Regions from separate parts of the Bacillus altitudinis genome, predicted to be linked through region 1. Evidence: a T-box and tRNA genes for the amino acid it is inferred to sense, from the RefSeq annotation. Region 1 holds a T-box; the other holds one or more tRNA genes.

Region 1 (9,383 bases):
TGGTCTGCTTCCCTGCTTTTCCATCATACATATTATAGTAGAAAACGAAAGGCGGGGAAGGACAGATGATCAGTATTTCTGAATTCCAAATCAAAGATGTTGTCGATGTGTCCAGCGGAAAAAAATTAGGTACCATTGGAGACATCGATATCAATGTCACGAGCGGTAAAATACAAGCGATTATCATTGGCGGTACAGGTAAAATGATGGGATTTTTCGGAAAAGAAGAGGAAATGATTGTCCCGTGGCGAAATATAGTAAAAATTGGCGAAGATGTGATACTTGTCCGTTTGTCTTCTTAAAATTCGTATAACTCCTCAATGAATCATTCAATGATCCTTAACATAAGCTCTCCATTCTCAGCAATCAATGTCTTTTTCGGGTAAAAAGATTACGTTTTCATATCAATTTGAAAAAAAAACTGTAGAAAGGGCACATTTGAGTGTAATATTTAATGAATCCCACTAACTGTCTTAGCAGGTCTTGTGGTAAAATAGGAGCGATATAAAGAGAGATGAATGAAAGGTGGGAGGCAGCTTTGATAGACAAATATGACCCCTTTCAGCAGAAATCACCTTATGCAATGCTGATCCATGATTGGACGAACATGACATGTTCTGGAAAAGAGATATTGGCCGGTTTTACGACAAAAAATGGCGGCTTTAGTCTTTCTCCATATCAATCAATGAACACTGGACTCCATGTAGGAGATGATGCTTCTAGTGTCCAAATGAATCGTCAAGTCATTGCAGATGCTACTGCTGTGCCGCTCTCTAATTGGGTGTTTGCTGACCAAACACACGAGGATCGCATCATGAAAGTCACAAAGGAACAAAAGGGAAGAGGAAGTCTTCAGTATGATGAGGCGCTCTCTAGAACAGATGGTTTATACACCTCTGAACCAAACATCATGCTCGCTCTTTGTTTCGCTGACTGTGTTCCGCTTTATTTTCTAGCGCCGCAATCTGGGCTGATTGGAACGGCTCATGCCGGCTGGAAAGGAACCGTTAAGCAAATTGGCGCCAACATGGTTGATGCATGGGTTCGCCAAGAAGGCGCTGATGCCGATCATATACAAGTCGTCATTGGACCATCCATTGGCAGCTGCTGCTACATAGTAGATGATGTTGTCATAGATCAAGTGAAACAGCTTCCTTTTACAACAGAGGATGTGTATTCCGAGATGTCACAAGGACAATACAAAATTGACTTAAAAACATTAAACAAAAACGTATTACTTCATGCAGGATTAAAAGAAGAAAACATACATGTCAGTTCGATGTGCACAAGTTGCAATGAGCAGCATTTCTTCTCACACCGGCGTGATCAAGGGAAAACAGGACGTATGATGTCTTTTGTCGGGTTTAAGGAGGCATAAGTGCAATTGAATGTACGAGAGAATCTCAGACAAATAAATGAACAAATCAACGAAGCATGTAAAAGAGCAGGTAGACATCCAGACGATGTATCGGTTGTCGCTGTCACAAAATATGTCTCGATTGAACGAGCATTAGAAGCCAAGGATGCCGGAATTTTGCACTTTGGTGAAAATCGTGACCAAGGGTTACTTGAAAAACAGGCAGCCATAACCGATGAAAACATTAGCTGGCACTTCATCGGCAGTTTACAGACGCGAAAAGTGAAATCTGTCATTCAGACCATTGACTACTTACATTCGCTAGACAGAATGTCCCTTGCGAATGAAATTGAAAAAAGAGCAGAACACACGGTTCGCTGTTTTGTACAGGTGAACACATCACTTGAGGAGTCAAAACACGGCTTACAAAGCGAAGACGTGATTCCATTTGTCAAACAGCTCGCTCATTTCAAACATATTGAAATTGCTGGACTCATGACGATGGCTCCATTTACAGATGATCATACTGTGATACGAAACTGTTTTAAAACATTAAAAAGCCTTCAACAAGAGGTAAAACAACTGAACCAAGTAAATGCACCTTGTCAGCATTTATCGATGGGCATGTCAAACGATTTTGAAATCGCAATTGAAGAAGGTGCGACATTTGTTCGGATTGGCTCTTCACTTGTTGGAAATGAAACAGGAGGTGCGTGACATGAGCATAAAAAATAAGTTTAAAAGCTTCTTCACACTCGATGATGAAGAGTATGAGTACGAATACATTGATGAAGAAAGAGAACCAGCACAAGAAGAAAAAAACACAAAAGATAAAGCGGCATTTCAAGAGCGTCCTCAGGCAGGAAAACAAAATGTCGTCAGCTTGCAAAGCGTGCAAAAATCCTCTAAAGTGGTGTTAAGTGAGCCACGTGTTTATGCAGAGGCTCAAGAGATTGCAGATCATATTAAAAATCGGCGTGCAGTCGTCGTCAATTTGCAGCGCATTCAGCACGATCAAGCAAAGCGAATCATCGACTTCTTAAGCGGAACGGTTTATGCAATCGGTGGAGACATTCAGCGTATTGGCTCGAATATATTCCTCTGCACTCCTGATAATGTGGATGTATCTGGCACAATATCAGAGCTATTGACAGAGGAAGAACCTCAGAGGTGGTAAATCATAGTTATTCTAAATTTCATTTTTAATATTTTGGGTACGGTATTAACGATTTACTCATTCGCGATCATTATTTACATCTTTATGTCATGGGTGCCATCTGCAAGAGAAACATCGATTGGCCGCTTCTTGACAAACATTTGCGAACCGTATTTAGAACCATTCCGTAAAATTATTCCGCCAATTGGCATGATTGACATCTCGCCAATTGTGGCATTGCTTGTGATTCGTTTCGCATCATTGTATGGACTAACTGGTCTTTATAATATGATTGTACGATTCATGTAGACAGGCTGCCGGGCTTGGCATCTGCCAGGCTCTTTTACATAAAAGGGGAACAAAATGAGCGATATTTATCAACATTTTAGAAAAGACGAACAGCCATTTGTCGACCAAGTATTAGGCTGGAAAAACATCGCACTCGATCAATATCGAATGAAATTAACAGACTTTCTTGATCCGCGTGAGCAGTTCATTACCCAGTCCGTGATTCAGCATTCTGATGAACTGGGTCTCATGTTTTTTGGCGGGTATGAGGAAGCAGAGCGGAAAAGGGCTTTGATCTATCCTGACTATTTAGCACCTACCATACAGGATTTTGAACTGACTTATTTTCAGGTGAACTATGCGAAAAAGTTTATTTCGATAGAACACCCCAACCTTCTCGGTTCGCTCATTGGGACAGGCCTGAAGCGTCAAAAATTCGGTGATTTGTTGTTTTCAGAGGACAACGTGCAATTTATTTGTACAAGCGATGTTGCCGATTTTGTTCGGGCTCAGCTGACGCATGTGGGCAGAGCATCTGTTTCATTAGAGGAAATTAGCAAGGCAGATCTTCAGCCAGTCATCAGCAAAACCGATATCAAAGAAGATACGATTTCTTCACTGCGGCTTGACGCTGTATGTGCTGCTGTCAGCCGTCAGTCTCGGCAAAAAGCACAGCTTTTGGTCAAAAATGGTCTTGTCAAAGTAAACTGGAAAGTCACTGAAGACCCTTCCTTTACAATTGGTGAAGGTGATCAGCTCTCTGTCAGGGGATTTGGCCGCTTTAGCTTAAAAACAATTGATGGGAAGACGAAAAAAGATAAATTCAAAGTAACATTTGAGCTTCTGACATAACGAATTTGAATCTGGAGGTGGCAAGATTGCCATTAACACCTAATGATATTCATAATAAAACGTTCACAAAAAGTTTTCGCGGCTATGACGAAGATGAAGTAAATGAGTTTTTAAGCCAAGTACGTAAAGATTACGAGATCGTACTTCGCAAAAAGAACGAGCTTGAAGACAAAGTCAACGAGCTTGATGAAAGACTAGGCCATTTTGCAACAATCGAAGAAACATTAAACAAATCCATTCTTGTGGCGCAAGAAGCAGCAGAAGACGTGAAGCGTCATTCTGATAAAGAAGCGAAATTGATCATTCGTGAAGCTGAGAAAAATGCAGACCGTATTATCAACGAAGCGTTATCAAAATCAAGAAAGATTGCAATGGAAATCGAAGAGCTCAAGAAACAGTCGAAAGTCTTTAGAACTCGTTTCCAAATGCTCATCGAAGCTCAGCTTGATCTTCTGAAAAATGATGATTGGGATCATTTGCTGGAATATGAAGTTGACGCTGTCTTTGACGAAAAAGAATAAGTGCATCACCTTGACATGACGTGCTCATGTTGCATATAATACCATCATAAATTAACAAGAGATAAACGTTTGAAAGGGACACTCGCAGTTGTCAAATGCGTAATAAAGCGAATCAGGGACGGTGGAAGCCTGACATTACGGGACGCTGCAATGAGATCACCCCTTTAGTTCCTTTTCTGAAATGAATGAGTAAGAAAAGGCGTCTGATCACGTTACGATTTTAGAGTGGATAAGCGGCAATTTCAAAGCGCTTGTCTAAAAGGGTGGTACCGCGAGACAAGCCTTCTCGTCCCTTATGGGATGAGAGGGCTTTTTTTATTGTTTTTTAATACGAATTTGCATGTGGAGGAATAGGTATGAACTACAAAGACACCTTATTAATGCCAAAAACAGAATTCCCGATGAGAGGAAACTTGCCGAACAAAGAGCCTGAAATCCAAGAGGAGTGGGCAGAAAAAGACATCTATCAAATGGTTTTAGAGCGGACAAAAGGACGCCCGACCTTTATTTTGCATGATGGACCTCCATATGCGAATGGTGACATTCATATGGGGCACGCACTCAATAAAATCCTCAAAGATTTTATTGTCCGTTTTAAATCAATGAATGGATTCCATGCACCGTACGTACCGGGCTGGGATACACATGGCTTACCGATTGAAACAGCCCTTACGAAAAATAAAAAAGTCAAACGCAAAGAAATGTCGACAGCAGAATTCCGTAAACTATGTGAGGAGTATGCTTGGAAACAAATCGAAGGTCAGCGCAATCAGTTTAAGCGTTTGGGCGTAAGAGCAGACTGGGACAATCCATATGTGACATTAAAGCCTGAATACGAAGCGCAGCAAATTCTTGTCTTTGGTGAAATGGCGAAAAGAGGCTATATTTACAAAGGCCTTAAGCCTGTTAACTGGTCTCCATCAAGTGAATCAGCACTTGCTGAAGCAGAAATTGAATACAAGGACAAACGTTCACCATCGATTTACGTATCATTTAAAGTGAAAGATGGCAAAGGCGTACTTGAAAACGGCGAGCAGTTCATCATCTGGACAACAACACCTTGGACACTTCCTGCAAACCTTGGCATTTGTGTTCATCCAAACCTAGAGTACAGTGTGCTTCAAGTGGGTGCTGAGCGATATGTCATCGCATCTGAGCTAGTTGAACAAGTGGCAAAAACACTTGGCTTTGAAGAGTACGAAGTTGTGAAAACCTTAAAAGGTAAAGAATTAGATAAGATCGTTGCAGCACATCCAATTTACGATAGAGATTCTCTTGTGATGCTTGGCGATCACGTCACAACAGATGCAGGAACAGGCTGTGTTCACACAGCGCCAGGTCACGGGGAAGATGACTTTATCGTAAGTATGAAGTACGGTCTTGATGTGCTATGTCCAGTAGATGAAAAAGGTGTGATGACAGAAGAAGCACCTGGTTTTGAAGGACTATTCTACGAGGATGCCAATAAAGCCATCACAGAACAGCTTGAAGCAAAAGGCGCATTGAAAAAACTCGACTTTATCACGCACTCCTATCCGCATGACTGGAGAACGAAAAAACCAACGATTTATCGTGCAACTGCTCAGTGGTTTGCTTCCATTAAAGATTTCAGAGAAGCACTATTAGATAATATTAAAGAAACGAAATGGGTTCCAGCTTGGGGCGAAACGCGCCTGTTCAATATGGTGCGTGACAGAGGTGACTGGTGCATTTCAAGACAGCGTGTATGGGGCGTTCCAATCCCAGTCTTCTATGCTGAAAATGGTGAGCCAATCATCACAGATGAAACGATTCAGCACGTCTCTCAATTATTTAGAGAACATGGCTCGAATATTTGGTTTGAAAAAGAAGCAAAAGAATTATTGCCTGAAGGCTTTACACATCCAGGCAGCCCGAACGGTGAATTTACAAAAGAGCAAGATATCATGGATGTATGGTTTGATTCTGGTTCTTCTCACCAAGCGGTATTAGAAGAACGAGATGACCTGGTTCGTCCAGCAGACCTTTACCTTGAAGGTTCTGATCAATATCGCGGCTGGTTTAACTCATCTTTATCTACAGCAGTTGCTGTTACAGGAAAAGCGCCATATAAAGGTGTTCTCAGCCATGGCTTTACGCTTGATAAAGAAGGACGCAAGATGAGTAAATCATTAGGCAATACGATCGATCCGACGAAAGTGGCGAAGCAGCTTGGTGCGGAGATTCTTAGACTTTGGGTATCTTCTGTCAACTATCAAGCCGATCATCCAGTGTCTGATGACATTTTAAAACAAGTCGCAGAAGTTTATCGTAAAATCCGTAACACGTTCCGCTTCTTGCATGGTAACCTGTTTGACTTTGATCCAGCAGTCAATGCAGTACCGGTCGAAGAGCTTCGCGAAGTGGATCAATATATCTTAATCAAATTAAACAAATTGATTGATAAAGTGAAAAAAGCTTATGATGATTACGAATTTGCGGTTGTCTATCATGCCATCCACAACTTCTGTACGATTGAGCTTAGCTCTTTCTATCTCGATTTTGCAAAAGATGTGGTATACATTGAGCATGCGGATCATCCAGACCGCCGCAGCATGCAAACGGTCTTCTATGAAACATTAATGGCGTTAGTGAAGCTGACAGCACCAATTCTTCCGCATACAGCAGATGAACTATGGAGCCACTTAAGCTTTGTTGAAGAGCCAAGTGTTCAGTTAACAGATATGCCAGAAGGTGTGGCTGTTCCTCAAGCAGAAGCGACAGAAGTGAAGTTTGACCGCTTTATGGAAGTACGTGACGATGTGCTAAAAGCGCTGGAAATTGCGCGTAATGAGAAAGTCATCGGACGTTCACTTGAAGCAAGTGTGACCCTTTATGCAACAGAGGAAGTGAAAAACCTTCTTGCATCCATTAAAGAAGATGTGAAACAGCTCTTTATCATTTCTGAATTAACAGTAGAAGATGAGAAGCATGCAGACGCATCAGCGCCTGAATACACATCAGGACGAATTGTCGTTCAAAAAGCAGAAGGAGAACTGTGCGAACGTTCCCGCATTATTTCAAAAGATGTTGGCGCAAATCCAAAATACCCAACATTGTCGCTTAAAAATGCTGAAATCGTGGAGAAATATTACCAGAATTAACAGCGAGATATCACCAACTAGCGCCCCGCATAAAGCGGGGCGTTTTTGATATAGAGAAAATGACAGCGTTTAGAACGAAAGGAAAAATCTTATGGCTTTAAAGTGAACAGGCGGGGCAACAATATGATTATCACGACAGGGCAGGAGTTGAAACAGCGACATGAATGGCGATCTAGAGACGATTTACATGGAACTCCTTCAAATGAGAGAAGAACTGCAATCGAAACTGTTTGAATATGCATCATTGCGTTCACCCGCTGAACATGTCACTTTCGATCAAGCAAAAACGACCACGCTTCTTTATCACATCAAAGAAGAACTGCAAGATGTTTCGCTCGCGATTGCAAAAATTGAACAAGGAACTTATGGCATATGTGAGGCGACTGGGCATACAATGCCCATTGAACAAATGAGTATTCTTCCGACTGCTCGTACGACTGACGACTTTTTATATCATAAGCAATACGAGAAAAAAGCATTCACCCCTTATCCTTATGAATCAAATGATTCTCATTTTGAAGCCTTCCACATGTAGGGAGGTTTTTGTCTGTCAACTAAAGTTTCTTTACTCCATCCTGTTTTCTTGATAAAATGCTTAAAGACCAAAGTATGAAGATGGAGGAACGTGTGTGTTCTATTACATAATCGCATTCGTGATAATTTGTTTAGATCAATTAACAAAATGGCTCATTGTCAAACATATGATGCTCGGTGATTCTATTCCTGTGATTGATGGCTTCTTTTACATCACATCCCACCGAAATTCAGGAGCCGCATGGGGGATTCTCCAAGGACAAATGTGGTTTTTCTATGTGATCACACTCGTTGTTATTGCAGGAATTGTTTATTATTTGCAAAAACATGGACAAAAGGACAAGCTACTTGGCGTAGCGCTTGCCTTAATGCTTGGCGGAGCGATTGGAAACTTTATTGACCGTATTTTCCGTCAAGAAGTGGTTGATTTTGCTCATTTCGTATTTGGGGATTATCATTATCCAATCTTTAATATCGCAGATTCCTCTCTATGTGTGGGGGTCATTCTGCTCTTTATTCAAATGCTTTTAGATGGAAAGAAAAATAAGGAGTCAACTACATGAATCAAGTAAACATTGCCGTTTCAGAAGAACAAACGAGTGAACGGCTTGATAAATTTTTAAGCACAACTGAACCAGAATGGTCAAGAACCCAAGTCCAGCAGTGGGTGAAAGATGGGCTCATCGAAGTAAATGGAAAACAAGTGAAGGCCAATTATAAAGTACAAGCTGGAGATCAAATCAAAGTAGAGATTCCAGATCCAGAAGCACTAGATGTAGAAGCGGAATCAATGGATCTTGATATTTATTATGAGGATGAAGATGTACTAGTGGTCAATAAACCAAGAGGAATGGTCGTTCATCCAGCACCAGGACATGTGACAGGTACTCTTGTCAATGGCCTCATGGCTCATTGCAATGATTTGTCAGGCATTAATGGTGTGATGAGACCAGGAATTGTCCACCGGATTGATAAAGATACGTCAGGGCTTTTAATGGTCGCAAAAAATGATATGGCGCATGAATCACTCGTCAATCAGCTGGTGGCGAAAACGGTCACTAGAAAATACACAGCCGTTGTTCATGGCATCATTCAGCATGATACTGGAACGATTGATGCACCAATTGGTCGAGACAAAAAAGATCGCCAAAGCATGACGGTCACAAAAGAAAATGCAAAGCAGGCAGTCACTCATTTTGATGTGATGGAGCGCTTTAAAGACTTTACCGTTGTAGAATGCCGCCTTGAAACAGGAAGAACCCACCAAATTCGTGTTCATATGAAATACATTGGTTATCCTCTTGCCGGAGATCCAAAATACGGCCCGAGAAAAACGGTTGATTTCAATGGACAACTGCTGCATGCAGGCGTGTTAGGATTTGATCATCCTAGAACAGGAGAATATATGGAGTTTACAGCTCCAATTCCAGCTGATATGCGGGGCTTTATCGATTCATTAAGAAATAACGATTGACAGGCCGTTCTTTTTTTGAAATAATAAACGAAGAAATTGAGATTCTTTAAAACAGTCCAGAGAGGCTGAGAAGGATAAC
Region 2 (9,383 bases), 1.2 Mb from region 1:
GAGGGTCGGCGGTTCGAGCCCGTCATCCTCCACCATATTTATTCTTACATAATGTTAGGATAGATAAAGCCGGTGTAGCTCAACTGGTAGAGCAACTGACTTGTAATCAGTAGGTTGGGGGTTCAAGTCCTCTTGCCGGCACCACTTTCATATGGTAAGATAGACAAGTCGCTTTAAAAGCGAGCCATTAGCTCAGTTGGTAGAGCATCTGACTTTTAATCAGAGGGTCGAAGGTTCGAGTCCTTCATGGCTCACCATTTTCATGCGGGTGTGGCGGAATTGGCAGACGCGCTAGACTTAGGATCTAGTGTCTTTATGACGTGGGGGTTCAAGTCCCTTCACCCGCATTGCCAAACAACATAAAGAAATCCTGTAATGCGGAAGTAGTTCAGTGGTAGAACACCACCTTGCCAAGGTGGGGGTCGCGGGTTCGAATCCCGTCTTCCGCTTATACCATCCACGCCGGGGTGGTGGAATTGGCAGACACACAGGACTTAAAATCCTGCGGTAGGTGACTACCGTGCCGGTTCAAGTCCGGCCCTCGGCATTATAAAATAAGCGCCCGTAGCTCAATTGGATAGAGCGTTTGACTACGGATCAAAAGGTTAGGGGTTCGACTCCTCTCGGGCGCGCCATTAAGATCGGGAAGTAGCTCAGCTTGGTAGAGCACTTGGTTTGGGACCAAGGGGTCGCAGGTTCGAATCCTGTCTTCCCGACCATCTTTATGGGGCCTTAGCTCAGCTGGGAGAGCGCCTGCCTTGCACGCAGGAGGTCAGCGGTTCGATCCCGCTAGGCTCCACTTTTTAAAAGATTATTTTATATCATGGCGGTGTAGCTCAGCTGGCTAGAGCGTACGGTTCATACCCGTGAGGTCGGGGGTTCGATCCCCTCCGCCGCTATAAAGGACCTTTAGCTCAGTTGGTTAGAGCAGACGGCTCATAACCGTCCGGTCGTAGGTTCGAGTCCTACAAGGTCCACCATCTATACGGAGGAATACCCAAGTCCGGCTGAAGGGATCGGTCTTGAAAACCGACAGGGGTGTCAAAGCCCGCGGGGGTTCGAATCCCTCTTCCTCCGCCATATTTTTAAAAAATGATATCATCGCGGGGTGGAGCAGTTCGGTAGCTCGTCGGGCTCATAACCCGAAGGTCGCAGGTTCAAATCCTGCCCCCGCAACCAAATTTTTTCTCTATTGGTCCGGTAGTTCAGTTGGTTAGAATGCCTGCCTGTCACGCAGGAGGTCGCGGGTTCGAGTCCCGTCCGGACCGCCATTTTAAATGAATACATGGCTCGGTAGCTCAGTTGGTAGAGCAACGGACTGAAAATCCGTGTGTCGGCGGTTCGATTCCGTCCCGAGCCACTTTTACAAATAAATATTAGTATGGCGGTTGTGGCGAAGTGGTTAACGCACCAGATTGTGGCTCTGGCACTCGTGGGTTCGATTCCCATCAATCGCCCCATACATATTTTTGCGGGTGTAGTTTAGTGGTAAAACCTCAGCCTTCCAAGCTGATGTCGTGGGTTCGATTCCCATCACCCGCTCCATTTGCATATCGTTCATGGGCCTGTAGCTCAGCTGGTTAGAGCGCACGCCTGATAAGCGTGAGGTCGGTGGTTCGAGTCCACTCAGGCCCACCATGACTTTCCGCAGTAGCTCAGTGGTAGAGCTATCGGCTGTTAACCGATCGGTCGTAGGTTCGAATCCTACCTGCGGAGCCAAATGGAGAAGTACTCAAGTGGCTGAAGAGGCGCCCCTGCTAAGGGTGTAGGTCGCGCAAGCGGCGCGAGGGTTCAAATCCCTCCTTCTCCGCCATTTTTCTGGCCCGTTGGTCAAGCGGTTAAGACACCGCCCTTTCACGGCGGTAACACGGGTTCGAATCCCGTACGGGTCATTTTTTAAAGAGGTCTAATAAAGACCTCTTTTTTATTTTCCGCAAAACGAAAGACCGCCATCATAGCGGTCTTTTCTTACATATTCATGGAATAGATCGTATAAGACAAGTATGTCGCAAAGAATCCCCATAAAACATAAGGAATCAATAAAATTGGGACAACATTGCTTAGTTTACGTGAGACGATGACAAGCGCGAGTGCTGTCAGTGCTACAAGCAGGCAGTCGATCGTAGCTGCAAATAAATCTTTTTGTGTAAATTGAAAAAAGCTAAAGGCTTGATTGAATACATAATTTAGAAGAAAAAGAATCCAAAATGGTAATGTGATTTTTTGAAAACCATACTTTGCATAAATGATGGCGGCAGATAACGAAATGAGGGCGAATAAGACAGCCCAGACCGCACCGATGACACCACCACTAGGTGTCCATTCAGGTTTATTTAGTGCGTCATACCATTCTCTGTCGATAGGGAACAGGAACCCTGCAATAGAAAATAATGCGTATGTAATAAAGAAGACGATAACCGCCCAAATGATACTTTTTTTAGCCATCCAGAAATCTCCTCCCAATCAATTCACTCTTCAACTTATTTCCCAATTATTACATGATATAAACATCAAGCCCCCAATATGTGGGGACTAATGATTTTTTTTAGTATAAGGTTCTTCTTCGTACGGCTTCAAGTCACCAAACACCGTCATGACACCTTCTTCATCTAATGCTTCTTCATAAGCTTCGTGTGCTTTATTTGGATAGACCTTGCTTGCTTTACCTTCAATATCAGCAGCTGCAAATCCTTCGTAGTCTTCCACATAATCTTCATCTTCTGACTGTGTATACACATCATCGTAAGTCAATGGAGGAAATTCCATATCGGATGGGGTATCAGAGTTTCCATAGCGTTCTACATCTTGGTAGGCATCTTCGCCATCATATGCAGCACTTTCTTCATTTTCAAATTGCCCTGAGGGCGGACTTAATAAGTCCTCTTCAATGGGACGGTTTTGTGAAACAGTCTGTTCTTTGGAATGCTCTGTGCATGTGACAGCGGTGGGAAGGGCTTCTAAGCGCTCTTTAGGAATAGGGGCTTTACACACTTTACACAAACCATAAGAGCCGTCTGCCATTGCTTGGAGTGCTTCATTGATATCGGACAGGTGCTCATGTTCCAAACTGTTTAAGGCAATGTCTTTTCCGCGTTCGAATAGTTCTGTTCCTTGGTCGCCAGGGTGGTTATCATAGGCTGACAGTTCGCCCACTGAATCATAAGGAAATGATACTTTCTGTTCATCGTCATGGCTTTTGGCTTCAATTTCTTGTTTTTCATCGAGAAGTCGCTGCTTCAACTGATGTAATTCGTTTTTAGACAACAAAGCGATCACCCTTTCATATCAAACATATTGTTAGTATGAGCAAATTTTTATGTAAGACTTGTGCCAATTTGAAGCAATTCTTCAATAAAAAACGCCTGCGGCTGCAGGCGTTTCGTGTTATGCGAGATAGTATTGTAAGATCAATGCGATCGTTAACAGGAAACCAAAAAACGTATTGGTTTGTGCTGTCGACTTCATGGCATTCATTAATTCAATTGGTTTTTCTTTTTGCTTAAATTCTTTAATGGCTGTATAAGCTTTTGGCACACTGAGTAAGACAAGAAGACTCCAAAGACCCACGATATCCATAAAGATATAAACAAAAATGAGTACATATGAGATCACAAACATGGAAAGTAGGATGTTGACTGCCGCTTTACGTCCAGCTAGGATAGCAAGTGTCTTTCGTCCATTCTCTTTATCACCGTCTAAATCACGGATATTGTTCGACAGTAAGATGGCACCAACTAAAATAGAGATGGGTAATGAAATGAGCACAGCTTTTGATGTCAATGTTCCTGTTTGGATATAGAAACTAATTAAAATGATGCCTAGTCCCATAAAAGCACCTGATACAAGTTCTCCAAATGGTGTATAAGCAATTGGTACAGGACCGCCGGTATAAAAATAGCCTGCTGCCATACAAATTAGTCCTATGAGTGCAATCCACCAGCTAGACATCATGCAAATATAGATCCCAAGTAATAAAGAAAGCGCGAATAAGGCATAAGCGAGGCCTAAAACTGTTTTTGGTTTTACACCGTTTCTCACGATCGCTCCGCCGATACCGACAGATTTCTCATTGTCCAATCCGCGAACATAATCAAAGTACTCATTAAACATGTTCGTTGCAATTTGGATAAACATCGATGCAAATAGCATAGCTAAAAATAGCCCAACATGTATTTGACCACTCGGAAGTGCTAGGACAGTTCCTAAAGTAACGGGAATAAATGCCGCTGTTAATGTATGCGGTCGTAGTAAATTCCACCAAATCCGCCAGTTCTTATCAGGCTTTATTGGTGAAAGCTGATCTGATATCGATTGATGCTGCATAAAATATACTCCTTTAAATAAAAAAATACGTACACGTCCAAATTCCAGTTTAGCAAAGTTCAAAAAGGTGTCAATATATTGATGCGATGAAACAAGAAAAAGATGTTTGCTAATCGTTCCCATATAGAGAGAAAGCTTGATCTTCGAACAGGTCTTACCATTTTTTAAGAGATGTTCTCATTTCAATAAGCGGGAGCGAAAAAATCTTGAAAGCGTGATATAATAAGGATTCGAGGTTTTAAAAGCTGTTTTCTTTACTAAGTTCATCTGTTAAGGTTTATAATAGAAAAGCAGGTCATTCGACATACTCGAATGTTCATGTATTTTTTACATGATGGTTTTATTTTTATATGTTATTTCATGGATTTTGGAGGAATGTATCATGGTGACAACAGTGCAAAGTACTTTCCGGCAGGAAGCGCTTGCGACATTAGAAGAAGCGAATAACGTCAACCATGCTGTTTTGATAAGCTACTCCAGAAGAGTTGACGATCTGGATCCTCTTGCCTTTTTCCAAAGCGGCGAAGCGGATTTTTTAGGCGAGCGGTTTTTTTGGTCTGATCCAGAAAGCCAAATGATATTTTCTGGACTTGGCAGAGCGGCCGTGATTAAATCATCAGAGCAAGGCAAAGAACGATTCAATATCGTCCATCAAGAATGGGAGCAGCTGAAACAGCATATGTTCCATTTTCATGATGAGAAGGAGTTAAAGCAAGCGGCAGTTGGTCCGCTTTTATTTGGAGGATTTTCATTTGATCCATATGAAGAGAAGGCGCGTCACTGGGAAGCATTTGGCGAGGCTCATTTTTTTGTGCCATCGATGATGCTGACTGTTTCAAAAGAGGGCACGTTTCTAACGATCAATGAATGGAACGAGGTGGACGGGAATGTTCATCAGCTCATTCAAGAGTTAGAACAGAAAGCTTCTAATTTTGATGCATTGCCTGTCAGAAATCATGGACAAGCTGAGCTTGTTCATATGGAAGAGTTAGATGTCCAGGAATGGATGAAAGCAATCCATGAAGCGACAGAACACATTCGTGTGAACGAATATGAAAAGGTTGTTTTAGCAAGAGAAGTCTTGCTTCACTATAAAAATCAAATTGAACTCGCTCCACTATTAGCAGAATTACTAAAACATCAAACAACGAGTTATGTATTTGCTATAGAGCAGGGAAGACAAGCGTTTGTCGGGGCGACGCCTGAACGTTTAGTGAAAAAAAGCGGTGGTGAAGTCTTTTCATCTTGTTTGGCAGGTTCTATTGTACGTGGTCAAGATGAAGTAGAAGATCAGGCACTAGGTGAGGAACTGCTTCATGATGAAAAAAATTTGATTGAACATCAAATTGTCGTGAATATGATTGAGCAGGCATTTGAAGCAAACTGCCATCATGTGCATAAGCCAAATCAACCAAGTCTTTATAAAACGAAAAACATTCAGCATTTATTTACACCCATTGTGGGAGAAATCAAAAGCAGCTGTTCACTCTTTTCATTAATTGAACAGCTTCATCCAACACCAGCGCTTGGAGGATATCCTAAGGAAAAAGCGGTAGAGGTGATTCGTGAAATCGAACCGTTGAAACGCGGTTGGTATGCGGCGCCAGTGGGATGGATTGATTCTAAGGACAATGGAGAATTTGCTGTCGCCATTCGATCAGGTCTTATTGAGGAAGACCAAGTTCGTTTGTTTGCTGGATGTGGAATTGTAGAGGATTCCCTTGCAAAACAAGAGTATGAAGAAACGCAAGTGAAATTAAGACCAATGCTGTCTGCTCTTGGAGGTCGTCCTATTGAATAATCAAATCATGACAAGATATATTGGCAGATTAATGGATGAATTTGTGCAAAGTGGTGTGAAGGAGGCAGTTGTTTGTCCTGGCTCCCGTTCAACACCGCTTGCGATGCTCGCTCTTGCTCATCAAGAAATCAATGTCCATGTGTTAGTGGATGAACGGTCTGCTGCTTTTTATGCACTGGGTCTTGCGAAAGCGAGCCAAACACCAGTACTGCTCATTTGTACGTCAGGTACGGCAGCAGCTAACTTTTATCCAGCTGTTGTCGAGGCACATTATTCCCGGGTACCACTGATTGTTTTAACTGCTGATCGGCCGCACGAATTGAGGGAGGTTGGGGCACCTCAAGCGATTGATCAGCAATTCTTATTCGGTAAGTTTGTTAAATGGTTCACAGACTTAGCCTTGCCAGAAGAAAGCCAAACGATGCTGCGGTATGTCCAAACTGCTGCTGCTAGGGCAAGTCATGTGTCTATGCAGGAGCCAAAGGGACCAGTTCAAGTGAATGTGCCGCTGAGAGAACCATTGCTACCTGACTTGTCTATTGATCCTTTTGATAGAGAAGAAGGAGTTGCGAACAAAGTTTTAGCAGCAGGTCAAGCTCGTCCGGATGATCGGGTTATGTCAGAATTAGTGTCTATCATGAACAAAGCGGCAAAAGGAATCATTGTTGCTGGTGAACTTCACTCGGCGGAAGAGCAGGCGTCAGTGTTACGTCTTGCAAAAGCTTTGCATCTGCCAATTTTAGCTGACCCGCTTTCTCTTTTGCGAAATGGACATGAAAGTGAAGAATACATTATAGATGCATACGATTCTTTGTTAAAAGATGAGGCATTGCAGCAGCATCTCTTGCCTGAAATGGTCATTCGTTTTGGACCGATGCCTGTGTCTAAGCCTTTATTTAAGTGGCTGGAAAAGCATGCGGAAGTGAAGCAGATTGTCGTCGATGCTGCAGGTGGTTATCGAGATCCTGGTTTAAGCGCATCATACATGATTGAAAGTCATGCAGCCTCTTTTGTAGAAGAAGTCTTGATGAGAGCGGAAAAGCGTCAGGATACATCTTATTTACGACGCTGGCAGAGTGTCAATTCTTCTTTTAGAATGCATGCAAATCAATACAATGATGAGGACCTGACATTTGAGGGAAATGTGTATCGTCAGCTGCAGCACCTTTTGCCAAAAGAGAGTGTGCTCTTTATCGGAAATAGTATGCCTATTCGAGATGTCGATACCTTTTTTGAAACGCAGTCAAAACCGTTTCGGATGATGGCGAATCGCGGAGCAAATGGTATTGATGGTGTTGTGTCCACAGCTCTTGGAACATATGCAGCCTTGAAACAACCCATCACTTTAGTCATCGGCGATTTGTCTTTTTACCATGATATGAACGGTCTTCTTGCAGCTAAGCTAATGGACATTCCGCTCACGGTTGTGTTGTTAAACAATGATGGAGGAGGAATCTTTTCTTTCCTTCCGCAGGCATCCGATGAACCGTATTATGAAAAGCTCTTTGGTACGCCGACTGGGTTGAATTTTGAGTATGCATCAAAGCTATATGGGGGAACCTATTCGAAGCCGACAACGAAAGAAGAGTTAAAAGATGTGTACTTGGCGCATATCCAAGAACCAGGGCTTCATTTAATTGAGATTGAAACTGACCGGCATTCTCGGGTGGGCAAACATCGCCAAATGATGGACGAGATATTGAGGGAAGTGAAAAAAGAATGCCTTCACTCATAATACGAATGCACGATGGTGTGGCGTATGAGGTGATAGACCATAACCCATCTGCTGAAAATGCCACGTTATGTTTACATGGCTTTACAGGGAGTGCAGCTTCTTGGGCTTTTTTGAATACTTATACAGAAAAACATACGAGATTGATTCAGGTCAGCTTGCTTGGACATGGCCGCACAGACTCACCAAAGAGTATAAGAAGATATGCAATGTCCCAGCAGCTGGCAGATCTTGTTGAGATTTTAGATCAATTAAAGCTTCACAAAGTGAATATTCTCGGATATTCTATGGGAGGGCGTATTGCTTTATCATTTGCCTCCCGTTATCCAGAACGTGTAGACAAGTTGATTCTTGAGAGTACATCTCCAGGGCTGAACTCTTTTAAAGAGCGGATGGCGAGGCTGAATCATGATCATCAGCTAGCTCAAAAGATCAGACATGAAGGATTAGCGCAGTTTGTGGATTTTTGGGAGAACATTCCGCTGTTTGCTTCGCAGAAATCCTTGCCAGCGGACAGGCTAACGCAACTGAGAGAGGGAAGGCTAAAAGCCGATCCTAACGGGCTGGCTCGCAGCTTAGAAGGTATAGGAACGGGCTCACAGCCGTCTATGTGGGAAGCATTAAAGCAGATAAAACAGCCTGTTTTACTCATTTGCGGAACACTTGATAAAAAGTTCTGTGACATCGCCAAACGTATGCAGCAGGAGCTTGAATACAGTCAATTCACAGTAGTAGAGCATGCCGGGCATACAGTTCATGTGGAACAACCACATTTTTTTGGTAAAATAGTAAGTGAGTTTATTTTATCGCAAGATTAGAGGAGGAAATATTGATGGCTATTGAATGGCAAACTGAGCGTCAGTATGACGAAATTTTATATGAAACATATAATGGGATTGCAAAAATCACCATTAACCGTCCGCATGTACATAATGCATTTACACCAAAGACTGTAAGTGAATTAATTGATGCATTCTCACGTGCTCGCGACAATTCAGATGTTGGTGTCATTGTCCTTGCAGGTGCTGGAGGAAAAGCATTCTGTTCAGGTGGAGACCAAAAAGTACGCGGTCATGGCGGCTATGTAGGAGACGATCAAATTCCACGTCTAAACGTCCTAGACTTACAGCGTTTAATTCGTGTCATTCCAAAACCAGTTATTGCGATGGTTGCGGGCTATGCGATTGGCGGCGGGCATGTGCTTCATGTCGTGTGTGACCTTACCATTGCAGCAGACAATGCGATTTTTGGACAAACAGGACCAAAAGTGGGCAGCTTTGATGCTGGTTATGGATCTGGCTATCTTGCACGTATTGTGGGTCATAAGAAAGCAAGAGAAATCTGGTACTTATGCCGTCAATACAATGCACAAGAAGCGCTTGATATGGGACTTGTCAACACAGTTGTACCATTAGAGCAGCTGGAAGAAGAAACAGTGAAGTGGTGTGAGGACATGCTAGAAAAGAGCCCGACTGCTTTACGATTCTTGAAAGCTGCATTTAATGCTGACACAGATGGATTAGCTGG

What was found. A T-box is a leader RNA that pairs with one kind of tRNA and senses whether it is charged. The one in region 1 lies ahead of ileS (isoleucine--tRNA ligase), so its partner is inferred to be a tRNA-Ile.
Region 2: it has a tRNA-Ile gene. The T-box ahead of ileS (isoleucine--tRNA ligase) is inferred to sense a tRNA for this amino acid. The anticodon was not compared.

What each region holds. Positions count from the first base shown of each region.
Region 1 is NZ_CP009108.1:2,417,104-2,426,486, forward strand. Features, by position in the region: gene ID12_RS12160 (YlmC/YmxH family sporulation protein) at 66-302, shown strand; gene pgeF (peptidoglycan editing factor PgeF) at 515-1,378, shown strand; gene ID12_RS12170 (YggS family pyridoxal phosphate-dependent enzyme) at 1,385-2,074, shown strand; gene sepF (cell division protein SepF) at 2,076-2,534, shown strand; gene ID12_RS12180 (YggT family protein) at 2,544-2,822, shown strand; gene ID12_RS12185 (YlmH family RNA-binding protein) at 2,877-3,653, shown strand; gene ID12_RS12190 (DivIVA domain-containing protein) at 3,680-4,174, shown strand; T-box leader at 4,234-4,471, shown strand; gene ileS (isoleucine--tRNA ligase) at 4,531-7,296, shown strand; gene ID12_RS12200 (TraR/DksA family transcriptional regulator) at 7,457-7,831, shown strand; gene lspA (signal peptidase II) at 7,926-8,393, shown strand; gene ID12_RS12210 (RluA family pseudouridine synthase) at 8,390-9,304, shown strand.
Region 2 is NZ_CP009108.1:3,660,255-3,669,637, reverse strand. Features, by position in the region: tRNA gene ID12_RS18615 (tRNA-Val) at 1-35, shown strand, start outside; tRNA gene ID12_RS18610 (tRNA-Thr) at 69-144, shown strand; tRNA gene ID12_RS18605 (tRNA-Lys) at 182-257, shown strand; tRNA gene ID12_RS18600 (tRNA-Leu) at 265-347, shown strand; tRNA gene ID12_RS18595 (tRNA-Gly) at 378-449, shown strand; tRNA gene ID12_RS18590 (tRNA-Leu) at 462-547, shown strand; tRNA gene ID12_RS18585 (tRNA-Arg) at 559-635, shown strand; tRNA gene ID12_RS18580 (tRNA-Pro) at 643-719, shown strand; tRNA gene ID12_RS18575 (tRNA-Ala) at 727-799, shown strand; tRNA gene ID12_RS18570 (tRNA-Met) at 826-899, shown strand; tRNA gene ID12_RS18565 (tRNA-Ile) at 904-980, shown strand; tRNA gene ID12_RS18560 (tRNA-Ser) at 988-1,080, shown strand; tRNA gene ID12_RS18555 (tRNA-Met) at 1,103-1,179, shown strand; tRNA gene ID12_RS18550 (tRNA-Asp) at 1,195-1,271, shown strand; tRNA gene ID12_RS18545 (tRNA-Phe) at 1,288-1,360, shown strand; tRNA gene ID12_RS18540 (tRNA-His) at 1,385-1,460, shown strand; tRNA gene ID12_RS18535 (tRNA-Gly) at 1,472-1,545, shown strand; tRNA gene ID12_RS18530 (tRNA-Ile) at 1,562-1,638, shown strand; tRNA gene ID12_RS18525 (tRNA-Asn) at 1,645-1,719, shown strand; tRNA gene ID12_RS18520 (tRNA-Ser) at 1,723-1,813, shown strand; tRNA gene ID12_RS18515 (tRNA-Glu) at 1,821-1,892, shown strand; gene ID12_RS18510 (TspO/MBR family protein) at 1,969-2,445, opposite strand; gene ID12_RS18505 (TraR/DksA C4-type zinc finger protein) at 2,533-3,267, opposite strand; gene ID12_RS18500 (1,4-dihydroxy-2-naphthoate polyprenyltransferase) at 3,385-4,323, opposite strand; gene ID12_RS18495 (isochorismate synthase) at 4,706-6,124, shown strand; gene menD (2-succinyl-5-enolpyruvyl-6-hydroxy-3-cyclohexene-1-carboxylic-acid synthase) at 6,117-7,859, shown strand; gene menH (2-succinyl-6-hydroxy-2,4-cyclohexadiene-1-carboxylate synthase) at 7,844-8,674, shown strand; gene menB (1,4-dihydroxy-2-naphthoyl-CoA synthase) at 8,689-9,383, shown strand, end outside.